DNA from 4 places in the Dietzia sp. MNB45 genome. Region 2 is predicted to be linked to each of the others. Evidence: predicted binding sites of a transcription regulator. Region 2 holds the regulator's gene; each other region holds the start of a gene.
What was found. The regulator LexA, encoded in region 2, represses DNA repair genes until DNA is damaged. The targets are predictions, from matches to a motif close to CGAACANNTGTTCG.

Region 1: a site for LexA is predicted at 2,422-2,435, ahead of AB5G72_RS12290 (DUF222 domain-containing protein). Genes of this name have one in related genera too.
Region 3: a site for LexA is predicted at 2,215-2,228, ahead of AB5G72_RS14390 (DUF222 domain-containing protein). Genes of this name have one in related genera too.
Region 4: a site for LexA is predicted at 1,387-1,400, ahead of AB5G72_RS06325 (HNH endonuclease signature motif containing protein). Genes of this name have one in related genera too.

The regions. Positions count from the first base shown of each region.
Region 1 is NZ_CP163397.1:2,565,999-2,570,205, forward strand. It holds gene pgi (glucose-6-phosphate isomerase) at 1-1,651, shown strand, start outside; gene AB5G72_RS12285 (dihydrofolate reductase family protein) at 1,756-2,346, shown strand; gene AB5G72_RS12290 (DUF222 domain-containing protein) at 2,641-4,207, shown strand, end outside.
Region 2 is NZ_CP163397.1:1,923,200-1,927,406, reverse strand. It holds gene dapF (diaminopimelate epimerase) at 1-213, shown strand, start outside; gene hflX (GTPase HflX) at 266-1,714, shown strand; gene lexA (transcriptional repressor LexA) at 1,754-2,464, opposite strand; gene AB5G72_RS09235 (hypothetical protein) at 2,654-3,088, shown strand; gene nrdR (transcriptional regulator NrdR) at 3,200-3,655, shown strand; gene hrpA (ATP-dependent RNA helicase HrpA) at 3,666-4,207, opposite strand, start outside.
Region 3 is NZ_CP163397.1:2,987,219-2,991,425, forward strand. It holds gene AB5G72_RS14380 (amidohydrolase family protein) at 1-866, opposite strand, end outside; gene AB5G72_RS14385 (helix-turn-helix domain-containing protein) at 1,192-1,806, shown strand; gene AB5G72_RS14390 (DUF222 domain-containing protein) at 2,233-3,867, shown strand; gene AB5G72_RS14395 (SidA/IucD/PvdA family monooxygenase) at 3,879-4,207, opposite strand, start outside.
Region 4 is NZ_CP163397.1:1,292,694-1,296,900, reverse strand. It holds gene AB5G72_RS06340 (carboxylesterase/lipase family protein) at 1-505, opposite strand, end outside; gene AB5G72_RS06335 (nuclear transport factor 2 family protein) at 565-987, shown strand; partial or broken gene AB5G72_RS06330 (dihydrofolate reductase family protein) at 1,059-1,315, shown strand; gene AB5G72_RS06325 (HNH endonuclease signature motif containing protein) at 1,424-2,971, shown strand; partial or broken gene AB5G72_RS06320 (molybdenum cofactor biosynthesis protein MoaE) at 2,977-3,291, opposite strand; partial or broken gene AB5G72_RS06315 (dihydrofolate reductase family protein) at 3,266-3,340, shown strand; tRNA gene AB5G72_RS06310 (tRNA-Asn) at 3,404-3,476, opposite strand; gene dnaG (DNA primase) at 3,558-4,207, opposite strand, start outside.

The DNA.
Region 1 (4,207 bases), 640 kb from region 2:
CATCAGCACGACGAAGCAGTGGGCAGCGGTGGAGAACCTGGTTCCGTCGATCGGCGAGGTGTCGCTGCGGGACTTGTTCGACGTCGACCCGGAGCGCGGCCGCCGGATGTCGGTCACCGCGGGCGATCTGCACGTGGACCTGTCCAAACATCTGGTCACCGACGAGATCCTGTCCGCCCTGCTCGAACTCGCCCACGCCGCCCGGCTGCCGGCGCAGCGGGCCGCGATGTTCCGGGGCGACCGCATCAACACGACCGAGGATCGCGCGGTTCTCCACACTGCGCTCCGTCTTCCGCCCGATGCCGAACTCGTCGTCGACGACCGGAACGTGGTGGCCGACGTCCACGCGGTACTCACACGCATGGCCGACTTCTCCGACCGCGTCCGCTCCGGCGAGTGGACCGGACACACGGGCGAGCGGATCGACACGGTGCTCAACATCGGCATCGGGGGCTCCGACCTTGGCCCGGTGATGGTCGACAGCGCCCTGCGGCAGTTCCGGACGGCCGGCATCAGCGCCAGGTACGTCTCCAACGTCGACCCCGCCGACCTCTCGGCCACCCTCGCGGAGATCAACCCGGCAACGACCCTGGTGGTGGTGGCGTCCAAGACGTTCACCACCCAGGAGACCATGGCCAACGCGCACGCGGCGCGCCGCCACTTCGTGGAGGCCCTCGGCTCCGAGGACGCGATCGCCTCGCACTTCGTCGCCGTCTCCACCGCCGCCGAGAAGGTCGCCGACTTCGGTATCGCGGCGGCCAACATGTTCGAGTTCTGGGACTGGGTCGGTGGACGATATTCCGTCTCCTCCGCCATCGGGCTGTCGGTGATGATCACGGTGGGGCCACCGGCGTTCATCGAACTGCTCGAGGGCTTCCACACGATGGACGAGCACTTCGCCACCGAGGCGCCCGAGCACAACGCACCGGTCCTCATGGCGCTGCTGGGGATCTGGTACACGTGCTTCCTCGGGTCGCAGTCCAAGGCCGTGATCCCCTACGCCCAGGACCTCCGACGGTTCCCGGCCTACCTGCAGCAGCTGACCATGGAGTCGCTCGGCAAGTCGGTCCGGCTTGACGGCTCCGATGTCACCTACCCCACCGGCGAGGTCTACTGGGGCGAGCCCGGCACCAACGGCCAGCACGCGTTCTTCCAGCTCCTCCACCAGGGCACCCAGCTGGTTCCCGTCGATTTCATCGGGATCGCCCGCCCGGGCACGGACCTGGACGCCCACCCCACCGACGGGTCGGACGCGGTGTCCATGCACGACCTGCTCATGGCCAACCTGTTCGCGCAGTCGCGGGTCCTGGCGTTCGGCAAGACCGAAGAGGAGGTCCTCGCCGACGGCGTCGACCCGACCCTCGCACCGCACAAGGTCATGCCCGGGAACCGGCCGTCCACCACGATCCTCGCGCCGTCCCTCTCGCCGGGCGTCCTCGGCCAGCTCATCGCCCTGTACGAGCACATCGTGTTCACCCAGGCCGCGATCCTCGGCATCAACGCGTTCGACCAGTGGGGCGTCGAGCTGGGCAAGGCCCAGGCCGGCGAGTTGCTGGGCGCCCTCACCGCCGACACCCACCCGGGCCCCACCTTCGATTCCTCCACGGACTCCCTGGTCGAGATCTACCGCGAGGCACGCGGCCGGCGCTGACGCCCGCACCGGCGCCGTCTCCCGCGCCGGCTCGTGCGCCCGGCCCGCTCAGCGGGGTGCGCCGTCCCCCTCGCGCGGGGCGCGCCACCGTGCGATTCTTGAGCATGGCCACGATCTACTGCACCGCGACGAGCCTCGACGGGTACATCGCCGACGACGACGAAAGCCTCTCCTGGCTGTTCGCCACTCCCGGAGGCGCCGCGCCGGGGTCGACTGCCGGGGCCGATGACGAGTCGGTGCCCGAGCTCCACTTCGACCGGTTCTTCGCCGGCGTCGGCTCGATCGTCTGCGGTGCGAACACCTTCGAGTGGGTCCGCCGGGATCTCACCAAGGACGGCCAGCCGTTCGTCTGGCCGTACTCCCAGCCCACCTGGGTCGTCACCCACCGGGACCTCGACCCCGTCGACGGCGTGGAATACTTCGCCGGCGGTATCGCCGACCTGCACCCCCGCCTCGTCGAGGCCGCGGAGCGGCGGGACGTCTGGGTGGTCGGCGGCGGCGACCTCGCCGGGCAGTTCGCCGACCTCGGTCTGCTCGACCGGGTGTGGATCCACCAGTGCGCGGTGGTCCTCGGCTCCGGCCGCCCCCTGCTCCCCCGTCGGCTCCGCCTCCACCGTCGTCAACTCGACACCGACGGGCAGTTCACCGCCATGCTCTTCGACGTCGTCAGCCCGGAACCGCGCGATTCGGCCTAGCTGCTCGACCCCCGGCGCGTCTCCTGTGCTCCTCCGGTGCTCCCCCGGTGCGTCGGGGGAAAACCCTTGCCTAGTCGAATGTGTGTGCGTATCATAGAACACAGATTCGACACCGGGTAGGCGGCGCACGGTCAGGGGGTGGGGCACATGGGCGGTAACGCAGACCGTTCGTCCGGCGGCTCGTTCCCGTCCGGTGGTTCGTCGTCGCCGGGCGGCAGTGCGGCCGGCGCCTCCTCGTCTTCCGCCTCGCCCTCTTCACTGTCGGGGTTGCGGGCGGCGGCGCGGGAGGGGTGGATGGGCGAGAATCGTGCGGCGGCGCGCCGGTTCGTGGCCTGCTACGAGCTGTTTGTCGAATGCCAACGCCGGGAGGAGTCCGGGGCGGGCGGCGGTGAGTGTCGGCCCGGTCATGCCGTGCTCGATCCGATCGATGTCGCGGCGGGGTACGTGGTGTCGGCGATGGCGATCTCGACGGGCCGGGCCGAACGGATGATCACCTTCGCCCTCGATCTGCACCTGCGGTATCCGGCGATCCTGTCCGCGATGGCGCAGGGGCGGCTGGATCTGCAGGCCGCGAAGATACTGGCCTCGCAGATGGCCACCGTCCACGTCGATGTGCTCGAGGCGGTGCAGCGGCAGGTCGTCGAGGAGTACCTCGCCGCGATCGAGGGCGGGGTGCGCATGGGTGAGAAAGCCATCCGCGGCAACGTCGATGCGATCATCTCCCGCTACGACGCCAACGGCATCCGCCTGCGCCGTCAGGAAGCGGCCCGCACCCGCGGGGTGCGACTGCACAAGGGCGTCGACGGCATGTCCAGCGTCTCGGCGATCCTGGCCACCGAGGAAGCCGCCGTCCTAGCCGAGGCCCTCGACCAACGCGTGAAAGACCACAAGTACGCCGACGCCCAAGCCGCCGCCAACACCCAAGCCGACACCGCCAACCCCGACACCGGCACCGGCGGCTCTGGCGAGGTCGAGGACTACTCGATCGCCGAGCGTCGCGCCGACGCCCTGATGTCCCTGGTGTGCGGCGACGCCGCCCCGGCCGGCACCCCTGCCCGCCCCGGCCGGCCGGGCGCGCCGGGTGCCGGGGTGGCGTTGCGGCCGAAGGTCACCGTCATCGCCACCGGCAACCACGCCCGCGACGCCGGCGGCGCCCGAGTGGAGTTCACCCGCACCGGCCAGGCCGCCCTGCAGGCCCTGCTGGACATGCTCGCCACCAGCGACGGAGCCACCTTCGAACCCATCGACCCGCGCATCGGCGCCGCCGATGACGCCCGCGCCGCCCTGAAATACCGGCCCGGTGCCCAGTTGGCCCGCCGGATCCGGCTACGGGACGGCACCTGCCGCCACCCCGGCTGCGCGATCCCGGCCGAGGCCTGTGATCTGGATCATGTGGTGCCGTTCGATCACGCCGACCCCCAGCGGGGCGGGCACACCATCGAGGCCAACCTCGCGGCGATGTGCCGGCGTCATCACCGGTTCAAGACCTTCTCCGACTGGATCTACGAACTGCAGCCCGACGGCACCCTGCTGGTGCGCACCTCGGACGGTTCGACCATGCTCACCCGACCCTCCGGCCCGCTGGCCGAGTACCGGCGTGAACAGGCGCGCGCCGAGACCGAGGCGTGGACCCGGCAGCCACGCCGCAGCCCCGGGCCCACCGGTGAGGAGCAGGCCGACGCGGAGCCGACGTTCTGGTCGCGCCGCGCCGCGCGCCACCGCACCGAACGCCGCAACGCCGAACGCCGCAAGGCCGAACGCGCCCGCACCTTTGACCCCGCCCCGCCCGCTCCTGGGACCGGCACGGCCGCCGGGAACGGCACAGGCACGGACGCCGCCGGCGCTACCGCCAGCGCCACCA
Region 2 (4,207 bases):
GTCCACGAGCGGGGATCAGGGGAGACCATGTCCTGCGGAACCGGAATCGTCGCGACCGCGGTCGCCGCGCTGGCCGACTCGGGGGAGGCGACGGGCGACGTCGTCGTGGTGGTCCCCGGCGGCGAGGTGGAGGTCTCACTCACCGAGGCCGGGTCCTCGCTCACCGGGCCGTCCACACTCGTCGCCCGCGGTCATTACCACCGTGGTCGGTAGCACACCGTCTCGCACGGGACACCGGGGGCCCGGTGTGAGAAGATGAACCCGAATGACTACTGATCACACGGCCGCTGACCGGCCGACACGCGACCTCGATCCGTCCATCGGTGATTTCCAGCTCGAGGAGAGATCCTCGATGCGCCGGGTGGCGGGGCTCTCCACCGAACTCCAGGACGTCAACGACGCCGAGTACCGCCAGCTCCGACTCGAACGGGTCGTGCTCGTCGGTGTCTGGACCGAAGGGTCCGCCGCGCAGGCGGACGCCGCGATGGCCGAGCTCGCCCAGCTCGCCGAGACCGCGGGATCGGAGGTGTGCGACGCGCTCATCCAGCGGCGTGACAAGCCCGATGCCGCCACCTACATCGGGTCGGGCAAGGTCAGCGTCCTCAAGGACGTGATCGCCGCGACCGGCGCGGACACCGTCATCTGCGACGGCGAACTCACCCCTGGACAGTTGCTCGCGCTGGAGAAGGCGGTCAACGTGAAGGTCATCGACCGTACCGCGCTGATCCTCGACATCTTCGCACAGCACGCCACCAGCCGTGAGGGCAAGGCCCAGGTGACCCTCGCCCAGATGGAGTACATGCTCCCCCGTCTGCGTGGGTGGGGCGAGTCGCTGTCCCGCCAGGCGGGCGGTCGTGCCGGGAGCAACGGCGGCGTCGGTCTTCGTGGCCCCGGTGAGACCAAGATCGAAACCGACCGGCGTCGGATCCGCGAGCGGATGGCCCGTCTGCGCCGGGACATCAAGGGGATGAAGCAGGCCCGGGACACCAAACGGCACCGACGGCGTACCACTCCGGTGCCGTCCATCGCCATCGCCGGCTACACGAACGCCGGGAAGTCGAGCCTGCTCAACAGGATCACCGGAGCCGGCGTCCTGGTTCAGAACGCCCTGTTCGCCACACTCGACCCGACGACGCGCAAGGCCGAGTTGCCTGACGGCAGAGCAGTCGTCTTCACGGACACCGTGGGATTCGTCCGACACCTGCCGACCCAGTTGGTCGAGGCGTTCAGGTCCACACTGGAAGAGGTCGTCGACTCCGAGTTGCTCCTCCACGTCGTGGATGGTTCGGACGCCTTCCCGCTCCGCCAGATCGAGGCGGTGCGCAAGGTGATCAACGAGGTGGTCGAGGAGCAGAACGCGGAGCGGCCTCGGGAACTCCTGGTGATCAACAAGATCGACGCCGCGGATCCCGTGGTCCTCACCGAGTTGCACCACGCGCTGCCCGACGCCGTGTTCGTCTCGGCGGTCACCGGGCAGGGTGTCGACGAACTCCTCGAGCGAATCACGCAGATCGTCGCCTCCGGGGACACCGAGGTGACCCTGTCCGTCCCGTACTCCCGCGGGGACGTGGTGTCGCGGGTCCACGCCGAGGGCGCGGTGGTCGAGGAGGAACACACCCAGGACGGAACCCGGCTGGTGGTCCGCCTGCCCGCGTCCGTGGCCGGCGAACTGGACGAGTTCGCCGCCCGCGGTCCACATGACGGCGCCGCCTGACCCCTTCGGGGACGGGCGGCGCGTCGTTCGAACCGGGACTTAGAGTTTCCGGAACACTGTCACGACCTTGCCGAGGATCGTCGCGTGCTCGCCCGGAATCGGGCTGAACGACGGATTGTGGGGCAGCAACCAGACTCCGCTCGAGTCGTTCCGGAAAGTCTTGACCGTCGCCTCCCCGTCGATCATGGCGGCGACGATCTCCCCGTTGTCCGCGACGTTCTGCCGCCTGACCACCACGTAGTCGCCATCGCAGATGGCGGCGTCGATCATCGACTCGCCCACGACCTTGAGCATGAACAGATCACCTGATCCGACGAGGTCCGACGGCAGGGGGAAGATCTCCTCGACGGCTTGCTCCGCGAGGATGGGCCCGCCCGCCGCGATCCGGCCGAGCACGGGGACGTAAACGGGTTCGACCGCGCCGCCCGGACGCTGGGGCTCCGGAGCAGGTGACCGACGGCCCCGTGACTTCTGCCCCGGGACACCGTGGACGTCGACCGCCCGCGGCTTGTGCGGATCCCGCGTCAGGAAGCCCTTCTTCTCCAGCGTGCGGAGTTGATGCGCCACCGACGACGTGGACTGCAAGCCGACCGCGTCCCCGATCTCGCGGATGCTCGGCGGATAACCACGCTCCTTGACGGTGTCGTGAATGTGGAGCAGAACGCTCTTCTGTCGGTCCGTCAGTGACTCGAAATCGGGCTTCGGCATCTCGTGTGGTCCCTTCGGCGAATGGATGTTCGACGTTGTGATCTGTCTACACCCTAGTGCCAAGGACTGCGGCGCGCCACACAGGTGTTCGAAGAAATTCCTCGGTGGATCGTGACTGTGTCGGAGTCGCGTGATACAACTCTAGGGGAGTTCGGATTCGAACAGATGTACTGAGAAACACATACAGGTGTGCGAATCCACATCGCACACCGTATCGAGTAGGGAGCCACCATGACCGTTGTCGCGCTTGAGTCCCACACACGTCCGGCCGCGCGGTGGACCGAGGTCTGCCCCGACGACCATCGTGGACGGGTCGCGCACCTCGACCGGCCCGGTGACGCGTCAGTGCGGTCCACCCGTGCGCCGCGACGCACCCTGGCCCGACCGGAGGGCAGTCGGCCCGCCGTCACGTCCTCGCGTGCGGAGAATCTCGTCCGGCCGCGGGTGGCCGCCCGTCCGGCCGCCGTCACGTCGGTCGCCCCGGGTCGCCGTGTGCTCGTGCGCCCGGTCTCCACGGACCGCGTGCGGGCGTGCCACGTCGAGGCACCGCTGTCCACCGGGGTCGTCGACGACGTGCCGGCCTGGGCACTACTGGCGTGCGGGATCGCATTCGGCGTGATCATGCTTCTCGCAGTGGCCTTCCTCGGTGGACCCGCCTACGCGTGACCGGGCAGCGGGCCTCCTAGAATGGACCGTGGGCGGTGGTCTACCGCCCCCGCGTTCCGTCAGGCACGATCCGGGACGCGTGAACTCCGGTCGACGAAGGGCCCCACGGGAATGTACTGCCCGACATGCCACCACGAGGACTCCCGGGTAATCGACTCACGATCCGTCGACGAGGGTCAGGCGATCCGGCGTCGACGGGAGTGCCCCCGGTGCGGACACCGGTTCACGACGCTCGAGACACCTCTGCTGACGGTTCTCAAGCGTAACGGGGTGACCGAGGCGTTCAGTCGGGACAAGGTCGTCCGAGGTGTCCGCCGCGCGTGCCAGGGACGATCGGTTGACGAGGACGCTCTGCGTCGCCTCGCCCAACAGGTCGAGGACGCTGTGCGATCCGGCGGTGCGTCCGAGGTTCCCGCCCACGAGATCGGGCTCGCCATCCTGGGCCCTCTGCAGGATCTGGACGAGGTCGCTTACCTGCGGTTCGCGTCCGTGTACAAGCAGTTCAGCTCGGCCGACGACTTCGAACGCGAGATCATCGCCCTCCGGGAGCGCCGCACGAGCCGCTGACCACTCGGCGTCATCGGGACGACCGCGGGGCGAGCGCAGACGCCACCGCCTTGTCGATCCGCTCTGCCGATACCGGCCGTGCGGTACCCAGTGACTGCGCGAACAACCCCACCCGGTACTCGGCGAGCATCCACCGCAGGTCCCGGCACACCCGTGCGCCACCCGGCCGCCGTCGCAGCGCGGCGCACGCCTCCTCGACGATCGACTCGGAGCGGTTCAGCTTCGCCGTGAGTTTGCCGTGCCGCGCGGGTGACTTCTCCGCGAGGTCCAACCGGAGGCCGACCGCCCGCACATGTCGCTCCAGATGTGGAAGCACATCCGAGGGATGGCGGGCGAGGAATCCGCGCCCGACGAGGAAGTCCAGTGAAGGACGGACCTCGTCGGCGACATCTGCCGGCGCCTCCGCCAGACGGCCCGACACGGACTGGGCGGCCATCAGCGCGGGAACCGCCGACGAGATCGCGGACGCCACCGCACCGGGGACCTCCGCCCGCGCAGTGGCCTGGAGTTCGTGGAACTCCGCGACCGTGAGAACCGGTGCGCCCTTTCGCC
Region 3 (4,207 bases), 1.1 Mb from region 2:
ACCCCGACGTCCGCCCTGCTCAGCGCGCCGGCGGCGCGGGATTGGCCCGCCCCGTCGAGCGAGCCGATGCGGCAGCAGTGCCCGGCAGTGCGGATCTGCCCCGCCGGCCAGGTCGCGACGCGGTCGGTGAACACCTCGAGCATGGCGTGGTCGCCGTCGAGGAACTCGTCCACGTGCAGGTCTATGCCGGTGCCCAGCTCCTCGGCGAGGTCCACCAGTCGGTTTGTCTCGGCGACCGGGTCGGTCGAGATGTGTGGGGCCCCGCCGATGAGGTCGGCACCGGCCGCGATCGCGGCGCGGGCCCGGTCCGACGGGTCGACCTCGTTGACCATCACCGAGATCTGCAGGTCCATCACGCCGGCGAGCTCGTCGCGGACGCGGACGAGAGCGCGGACGCCGCGCAGCGGGTCGTGGTCGTCGTGCAGGTCCACGTGGCTGCGCACCGCGGTCGTCCCGTTGGCCACGAGCTTGCGCGCTGCGGCGAGGGCGCGGGCGTGGATCTCGTCCTCGTCGACCGTCGCGGCGTAGGCCCGCCACGCGTCGATCGCCGCCCCCAGGTCGCAGCCCGGCGGCCGCGTGGCGCCCCAGCTCAGGGCCTTGTCGAGGTGGGCGTGCGGCTCCGCGGGCGCGGTGAGCACCATGTAGCCGCGGGCGTCGATCACCGATTCGCCCCCGGTAGGACCACCGCGCGTCGGGGTGGTCCCCGCATCCGTCACGGCCACGACCACCCCGTCGACGATGTCCACGTCGACCACCCGGCCGCCCTGCAGCCGGGCCCCCGCGATCCGGTCCACGTGCCGCGGCGCGACTCGCTCGGCCCCGGCTCCGCGCTGTGCATCGCGCTGTGCCGCTCGTCGTGGTTCCATCGTTCCCCTCCTCTTCCCTCACGCCCGGCGCTTGCTCTCTGACCCGGCGCTGGCAGGCCCGGCCCACCGGTCTGGTCGCGCCCGGCGCGGCACTTGTGCTTCCGACCCCGGAGCGGGATAGTTGCCGGGTATTGATCGGATCAATACTGATCAGTGTGGTGGCCCCGTGTTTCGGCGGCATTACCCCGCTGTTCCGGCGCGGTTCCGGTGTCCGCCGATTCCGCGCCAACGCGACTACCTGCACGAATACCGACCCCGGCAGACCGCGTCCCACCAGATCCCGCCCCGCCAGACCCCGACCCGCCCCGACCGCAAGGGAGGCCCCATGACCACCGCACGAGGCGACTCGCTGGACCGTCTCGGCGCGCGCATCCGGCACCACCGCCGCCAACTCGGACTGACGCTCGTCGAGGTGGCCGACCAGGCCGGGATCTCGCAGCCCTTCCTCAGTCAGATCGAGCGTGGCAAGGCGGCGCCCAGCATGTCCACGCTCGAGGGTCTCGCCCACGCCCTCGGCACCACCCAGGCCCACCTCCTCGACGCGGTCACCGCCGGCGGGGCCTCCGACACCGGCGGACCCGGAGACTCCGGCCGGGACCGGGCCCATTCCGACCGGGTCGACGTCCAGCGCTCCACCGAGGGCGCCACCCTGACCCGGGCGGAGCGCACGGTCGGCGGTCACACCCGACTCCTGCCCGGAGGCCCGGGGGGCACGCAGTTCCTCGAGTTCGTGGAGACCAATCACGTCCCGGGCCGGTTCTTCGAACACCCCGGCCAGGAATGGCTCTACATCACCCGGGGCACCGTCCTGCTCGAGGTCGGCGATTCGCTCACCCGACTCGAGGCGGGCGACGTCGCGAGGTACAACGGCACCCTCCCCCACCGGTGGTACGTCCCCGACGGCGGCGAGGCGTGCCTCATCGTCGCCCGACCGGGTTGACCGCGACCGGGCCGCCCGACCTGCGCCTGACCAGCACGACCACCACGACCACCCACCTCAGCTACCCTGGGACATCCCCGCCCCGGCCCCCTCCCTCGCGCGCCGACCCGGGGCGCCCTGCGGGGGCCGAGCAGGGCACCCCAGGTCAGAACGCCCAAGACCGTGCACCGCCCACAGCGCCACACCCTTCACCGAACCAAGACCCGGACCCGGACCCACCACTCCCCCGAGACCGCCCGCACCACGCATGCCCTCTACCTGCAGTGCCCTGCGGAGGGTGCGCAGGGCACCCCAGGTCAGCGGGCGCCGCGGTGATCAGCGACGACGACGAGGCCGGGCATCTCCCCGTAATGAGATGGCACTCGCTCGCGTGTTCGATCCAGTCTCCCTGCCCACGATGTCAGACCTAGAACATATGGTCGAACCATGACGAGCACCTCCAAGTCCGACGCCCATGATTCCGCCTCCCATGCGGCGATCGTCCCCGATGCCCCCGACCCGTTCGTGCCGCCTAAGGGGTTCACTACAGCGACCGGTCCCGCCGTCGACGTGATCGTCCCGGAGGCCTACGCCCGGTGGGATCCACATCAACAGCGCGGATATCTCGCCCAACGCCTGATCAACGCGGCCGAGGGACGCACCGTCGCCTTCGCCTACGATTGCGTCCGGGTCGCGGGGCAGCGCGACCGCCACCGGGACCCGTGGGAGACCGCCGCCTCGATCGTCAGCGCCTCGATGGCGTTGTCCCGGCACGGCGCCTCGCGTCTGGTCACCACCGCGGTCGAGTTGACCGAGCGGCTCCCCCGTACCGCGGCCCTGCTCGCGACCGGATGGATCGGCATCCTCGCCGCCCACACGATCGCCGAGGAGACCGCGATGGTCTCCGATGAGCTCATGCCCCAACTCGACAGGCGGATCAGTGAGGCACTGGCTCCCACCAGGCGCCGCACACACCCGCCGAGACTCGGCCCGCTACGAAAGATGCTCACCAAGACCGTCTCGGCGTGCGACCCGGTCGGGGCCGACGCCAGGGCGAGGGAGGCGCGGCGGGACCAGGACGTCGAGAGGGTGCCGCTGGCCGACGACAGGGCCCTGATCACAGCGCACCTCACCGCGGAGACCGCCGTGGAGATCGCCGACCGTATCGAGGCCCTCGCGAGCACCGCCTCCGAGGACGACCCGCGTTCTCTCGGTGAGTTGCGTGCCGCGGGCCTACTGGCGCTGAGTCGCGGGTGGGCCTGCCTGCCCGACGTCGACGGCGAACACCCCGGTGACCCGGACGGACAGGCGGCCGCTCGGCGGGTGACCATCTACGCCTACGACGACGGCAGTCCGGACAACCGTGGCCTCACGCTGGCCGGCTACGGGCCGATCACCGGTCACACCGCCGACCAGCTGGAGCGCAGCGCTCGTCGCCGGATCGACTCACTGGCAGATCTCGCGGACCCCGACTGCTACGCGGCCCGGCGGTACACGCCCTCCGAGGCGTTGGCACGCTTCTGCAAGGGCCGCGACGGCACCTGTGTCTTCCCCGGGTGCCAGACGCCAGCCGAGAAGACCGACCTCGACCACATCATCCCGTTCGACCATGACAACCCGGAGTGCGGCGGGCACACCACGTCCGATGATCTCGGCTCCCTCTGCCGCTTCCACCACCGACTCAAGACCGAGGGAATCTGGGCCTACTACCGGGACATCGACGGAACCTACGTCTGGCTCCACGGCCCCAATCACCCGGAGGCCGATCCGGGAACGCGCATCACGACGGCCCCCGGTGGACCGCTGGCCGCGCTCGCCCCGCCGCGGCATCCGGAGTCCAACCGACGGCAGCAGGACGCGGCCGAAGCCGGCAGGACCGGCAGCGGCTCACCGGCGTCGAGGAGGCGCCCCCACCTGCGTCACCGCCGCGCGGCGGAGCGCAGCAGGCTGCGGGCCCAGGCGCACCATCGTCAACAGGAACCCCGGTCAGGGCGCCCGCCGCGCTCGGCTCCCCCGCAGGATGACCGGCCCCAGCAGGACCAGCCGCGGTCCTCGGCGTTCGATGATGAGCCGCCGTTCTGATGGCGGGGCCGTCAGTAGCGGGGTCTCGTCGGGTACCAGCCGTCGTCGGGGCGGTGCGGGCCGATCGACCGGACCTCGCGGAACTCGAAGCCCGCGAAGTCGTCCGCGAGGCGGTCCCAGTTCTCGCGAGTGATCGCGGTGGTGACCGCCCCCGCGATGCGACCGACACCTCCGTAGATGCCGGACAGCTGGTTTCCGGTGACGCCCATGGACGTACGCGCGCCGGTCGAGAAGTGGTGCAGCCTGGTCACCCAGGGCGCGGAGCCCGGTCGGCGTTCGGTGAACTCGAAACCCGGTCCGAGGTAGGGGTTGCGTCCTGCCGGGTGGCCGGCGGCGAAGT
Region 4 (4,207 bases), 630 kb from region 2:
CCGCGATCTCGTCGCGGACCCACTCCAGGGCCATGATCCAATCCCGCACCCCGCGGTTGTCCGGGGCGTCGGGGAACGCGGTGAACCCCTCGACGCCCAGGCGGTAGCCCACCGAGACCACGACGATCCCGGCGCGCGCGAAGGCGGTCCCGACGAACCAGGGCTGGTGCGACGACCCGGACTCCCACCCGCCGCCGTGGATCCACACCAGCACCGGGTGGCCCGCGCCCTCGGTGGGAGCCCACACGTCGACGTGCAGGATGTCCGTGCCGGCGACGATCGGCTCGGGGATCGCCGGGTCGGGGTCGAAGCGCAGCCGCTGCGCGGTGGCGGCTGGCCGGGTCGCGTCACGGACGCCCGGCCACGGTTCGCGGCGGATCGGGGCGGCGAACCGCAGGTCGCCGACGGGGTCCTCGGCGTAGGGGATGCCGTAGTAGCGGACCACATCCCCCAGATCGGTGCCCTTGACGCGGCCGGTGGACAGCGCGATCTCGACGTCGGTCATGGCGGCCAGATTAGCGGCGACAGCTGAGATCCCCCGGCGATCCCTGCTACCAAGAGGAGATGACAAGTGATAGGGACCTGATCATCGAGCGTCTGGCCGACGTGGCCTCAGCGTTGGACTCACGTGACTGGGACGGGCTGGGCGAGCTGTTCACCGAGTCCGCGACCGGGTACGGCGCGACCGGTCGGCAGGCGATCGTCGAGAGGGTCAGGGAGCACCTCGGGGGCTGCGGACCGTCCCAGCATCTGCTGGGCAACCATCGGGTGCAGCTCGCCTTCCACGGAGACGAGGACCGGGCGCGGAGCCTCACGTATGCGCGGGTCCTCCACCTCGGCGCCGGGGGCCAGTCCGATCTGTCCTACGAGTGCTTCGGCGAGTACTCGGACCTGTGGACCCGGACGCCGGACGGCTGGCGGATCGACTCGAGGAGGTTCCACATCAGCTTCGACCGAGGCGATTTCCGGACACTCCAACCGGGCTGATCGCCGACTGCCTCCCATGGGAGGCGGCTTCGGGTCGTACAACGACAACGGTGATTGGGGCGGCTACTGACGATTCCGGCGTGTTCGACCCCTGGGTCACCCAGATGACCACGCTGCTGACCACGGTGGTGTCAACGACGCTGGATGGTCCCCTCGACTGGCCGGACGCGGCCATCGTCAGCGGAGACGCCGTCGAGGTGGTCGCTCGCTTGAAGCAGCAATCCGACGTGTCGTTGCGCTCGCACGGCAGCTTGTCGATGAACCGGGCGCTGATGGCCGCCGGTCTGGTCGACCGGTGCAGGTGACGGTGTTTCCCTGGCGCAGTGGGTCGGTACCCGGTTGGGATGAGTGATCGAAGATGATCGAACCCTTGTACTAGTGAGACGGTGCGGGTATTGTCGAATGTAGGTTCGATGTCGGTGGCGGAGGGGGTGGAATGGTGACGACGACGAGTTCGCTGTTCGCCGTACCCGAGCCCCTCGGCATGGTCGACATGGAGGCCGTCAGCGAGGCGGCCCGTGCCGCGACGCTGGCGCAGAACCGTGCCGGGGCCACACGGCTGGAGGCGGCGCATGTCCTGGTCGACCAGTTCGCCCGGTCCGCCCAGGCACAGGCGGAGGAGGCCGACGAGGCCGGCGCCGGTTCGCGCCGACCCGCGTACGCCCGGCTGGATCCGCAGGCCAGGGCCCGCGATCACCTCGTGGCGGCGTGCCAGCTCACGTGCTGGCACGCCGCGCGGTTGGTGACGGCCGGGACGCAGATCCACCGGCGGCTGCCCCGTCTGCGATCCACGGTCGACCGCGGGCTACTGCCCGAGCAATTGGCGGTCGATATCGCGTGTCGCCTGGCGGAGGTGCCGGACGCGATCGTGTCGGCCGTGGAGGACGAGGTGGTCGCGCGCTTCACAGGCGATCTCGACGGTGGCGACCGGCCGACCCGCAACGCGGTGGACTCGGCGATCGATGACGCCGTGGAGCGACACGACCCGGCTGCCGCGCAGGACGCCGCCGCAGCGGCGGCCGCCACCCGCTCGGTCCGTTTCCGCGGCGACCGGAACGGCATGGCCACGATGTGGGCCAGGCTCACCGCCGCCGATGCCGAGCTCCTTCGTCGTCGCATCGAGACCGATGCGTCGGCCGCCTCGGCGGACGGACTGGACGGTTCCCTGGATCAGCTCCGCGCCGACGCCCTCGCCGCGCTCGCCGTCTATCCGCCTGCTGGTGACCCGTCCACGACCAGCCCCGGCCCCGGCTCAGGCTCCGGCTCCGACCCGGCCCCTGCGTCCGAGCACGACGGCATCGCACTCGGCGACATCAGGCTCGGGGCGGACCTCCCCCGGCCCACGCTGGGCAACGCCGCGCGGGCCGGTCAGCCGATCCGCATCAGCGTGATCGCCTCCGCGGCCCGGGGCCTGCCCAACCGTGTCGAGTTCGTCCACGGCACCTACAGCAGCGTCGAATGGCTCTGCACGGAACTGCTCGAGGGCGACGACGCGAGCGTGCGGTTCGAGCTCATCGACCCCGCCCCCGGCGTGCTCGACTCCCCGGAACACGCCCTGCGGTACGTGATCACCCCCGCGATGGCCGAGCGAATCCGCATGCGCGACGGCACCTGCCGCCACCCCGGGTGCTCGGTTCCCGCCGAGGCCTGCGACGTGGACCATGTGATCGCGTTCAACACGAAGGACCCCGAGCTCGGCGGGCCGACCACCGAGTGGAACCTCGTCTGCCTGTGCCGCAAACACCACCGGGAGAAGACGTTCGGAACCAATGCCTACCGGTCCGGGCCGTTGGGTGAACTCGTCATCATCACCGACACCGGACACGAACACCGCACCAGACCCAAGGGCCCCTTGGCCCGTGCCCGTGACGCCATCTGGGAACGCGAGTGGAACGCCTTCGCCGACCGCATCGTCGCCGACGACGGCACACTCATCAATCCGCCGGGTCAGGACAGGTACCGACCCCGCAGACGGCCGGCCTGACCAACTCAGCAGTCGCCGACGCCCACCCATTCGGAGACGCCGTCGGTGAAGCGCTGCCGCTTCCAGATGGGCACCCCGTGCTTGAGACGCTCGATGAGCTCCGAACACGCCGCGAACGCCTCGGCCCGATGCGGAGCCACAGCGACCACCACCACCGCGACCTCGCCCACCGGCAGCACGCCCACGCGGTGGACGGCGGAGACGCGGACCGTGCGCCCGGAATCGGCCGCCGAGGTGTGCTCGACCGCGACCTCGTCGCAGAGCCGGGCGAGAGTGTCCCGGGCCGTGGGGTGAGCGGAGTATGACCTCGAACTGCTCGAGAGCCGCACCCTCGACGGCCGGATCCAGGAGCTGATCTACCGGCCCACCCGGCTGACCACCCTGAAATGCAGACCAGGTCAGGGCTCGGAAGCCACTGACCTGGTTGCTGAGCTCCCCCAATTGGACTCGAACCAATAACCCTTCGATTAACAGTCGAATGCTCTGCCAATTGAGCTATGGGGGATCACTGCTGGCGCCCGGCGGTGATGCCGGATACCGAGAACCCACCTTAGTGCGCCGCAGGCCGACGAACCAAATCGGCTGGTCAGGCGATGTCCGGAGTCGCGCCGACCGCCTGGTTCAACAGGCCGCGCCGGTACTCCTCCAGAGCCACCAGATCACCGAACAACGCCGAGTAGCCCTCGGGATCCTCCGCGGGGCTCATCCGCTGCACCTTGGACTTGAGGTCCGCGATCTGACCCGAGACCCACACCTCCTGCAGACGCGCCAGGACACCGGAGATGTAGCGGGGCAACGCCTCCTCGGACACGCGCAGCGTCTCCACCGCGAGGCTCCCGACCAGTCGGCGCAGCCCGTCGTCGCCCAGCCCCTCGGAGACCTCGGAGACCCAGTTCGCGCCGCTCTTGCCGGCCGCGCACCCCCCGGCCTTCGACAGCGCCTGCGCGATCGTGGCATAGGCGGGGTGGGTGTAGCACTCCTCCGGCAGCGAGTCGAAGAGCGGACCCGCCAGGCCCGGGTACTGCAGGGCCGCCTTCACGGCCTCCCGCTGGGGCCACAGCACCGGGTCCGCCGCGGCGGGGATGGGAACGCCCGACGGCACCTCCGGTGTCTGCGGAGCTTCGCGGCCGCCGACCTCGTCGTCGTCGTATCCCCCACGGCCACGACCCGCGCCGCCCCCACGCTCGGCGGCGTCCCACCCCGGTCGGGCTCCCCCGCCCGGTCCACCGGGGGCAC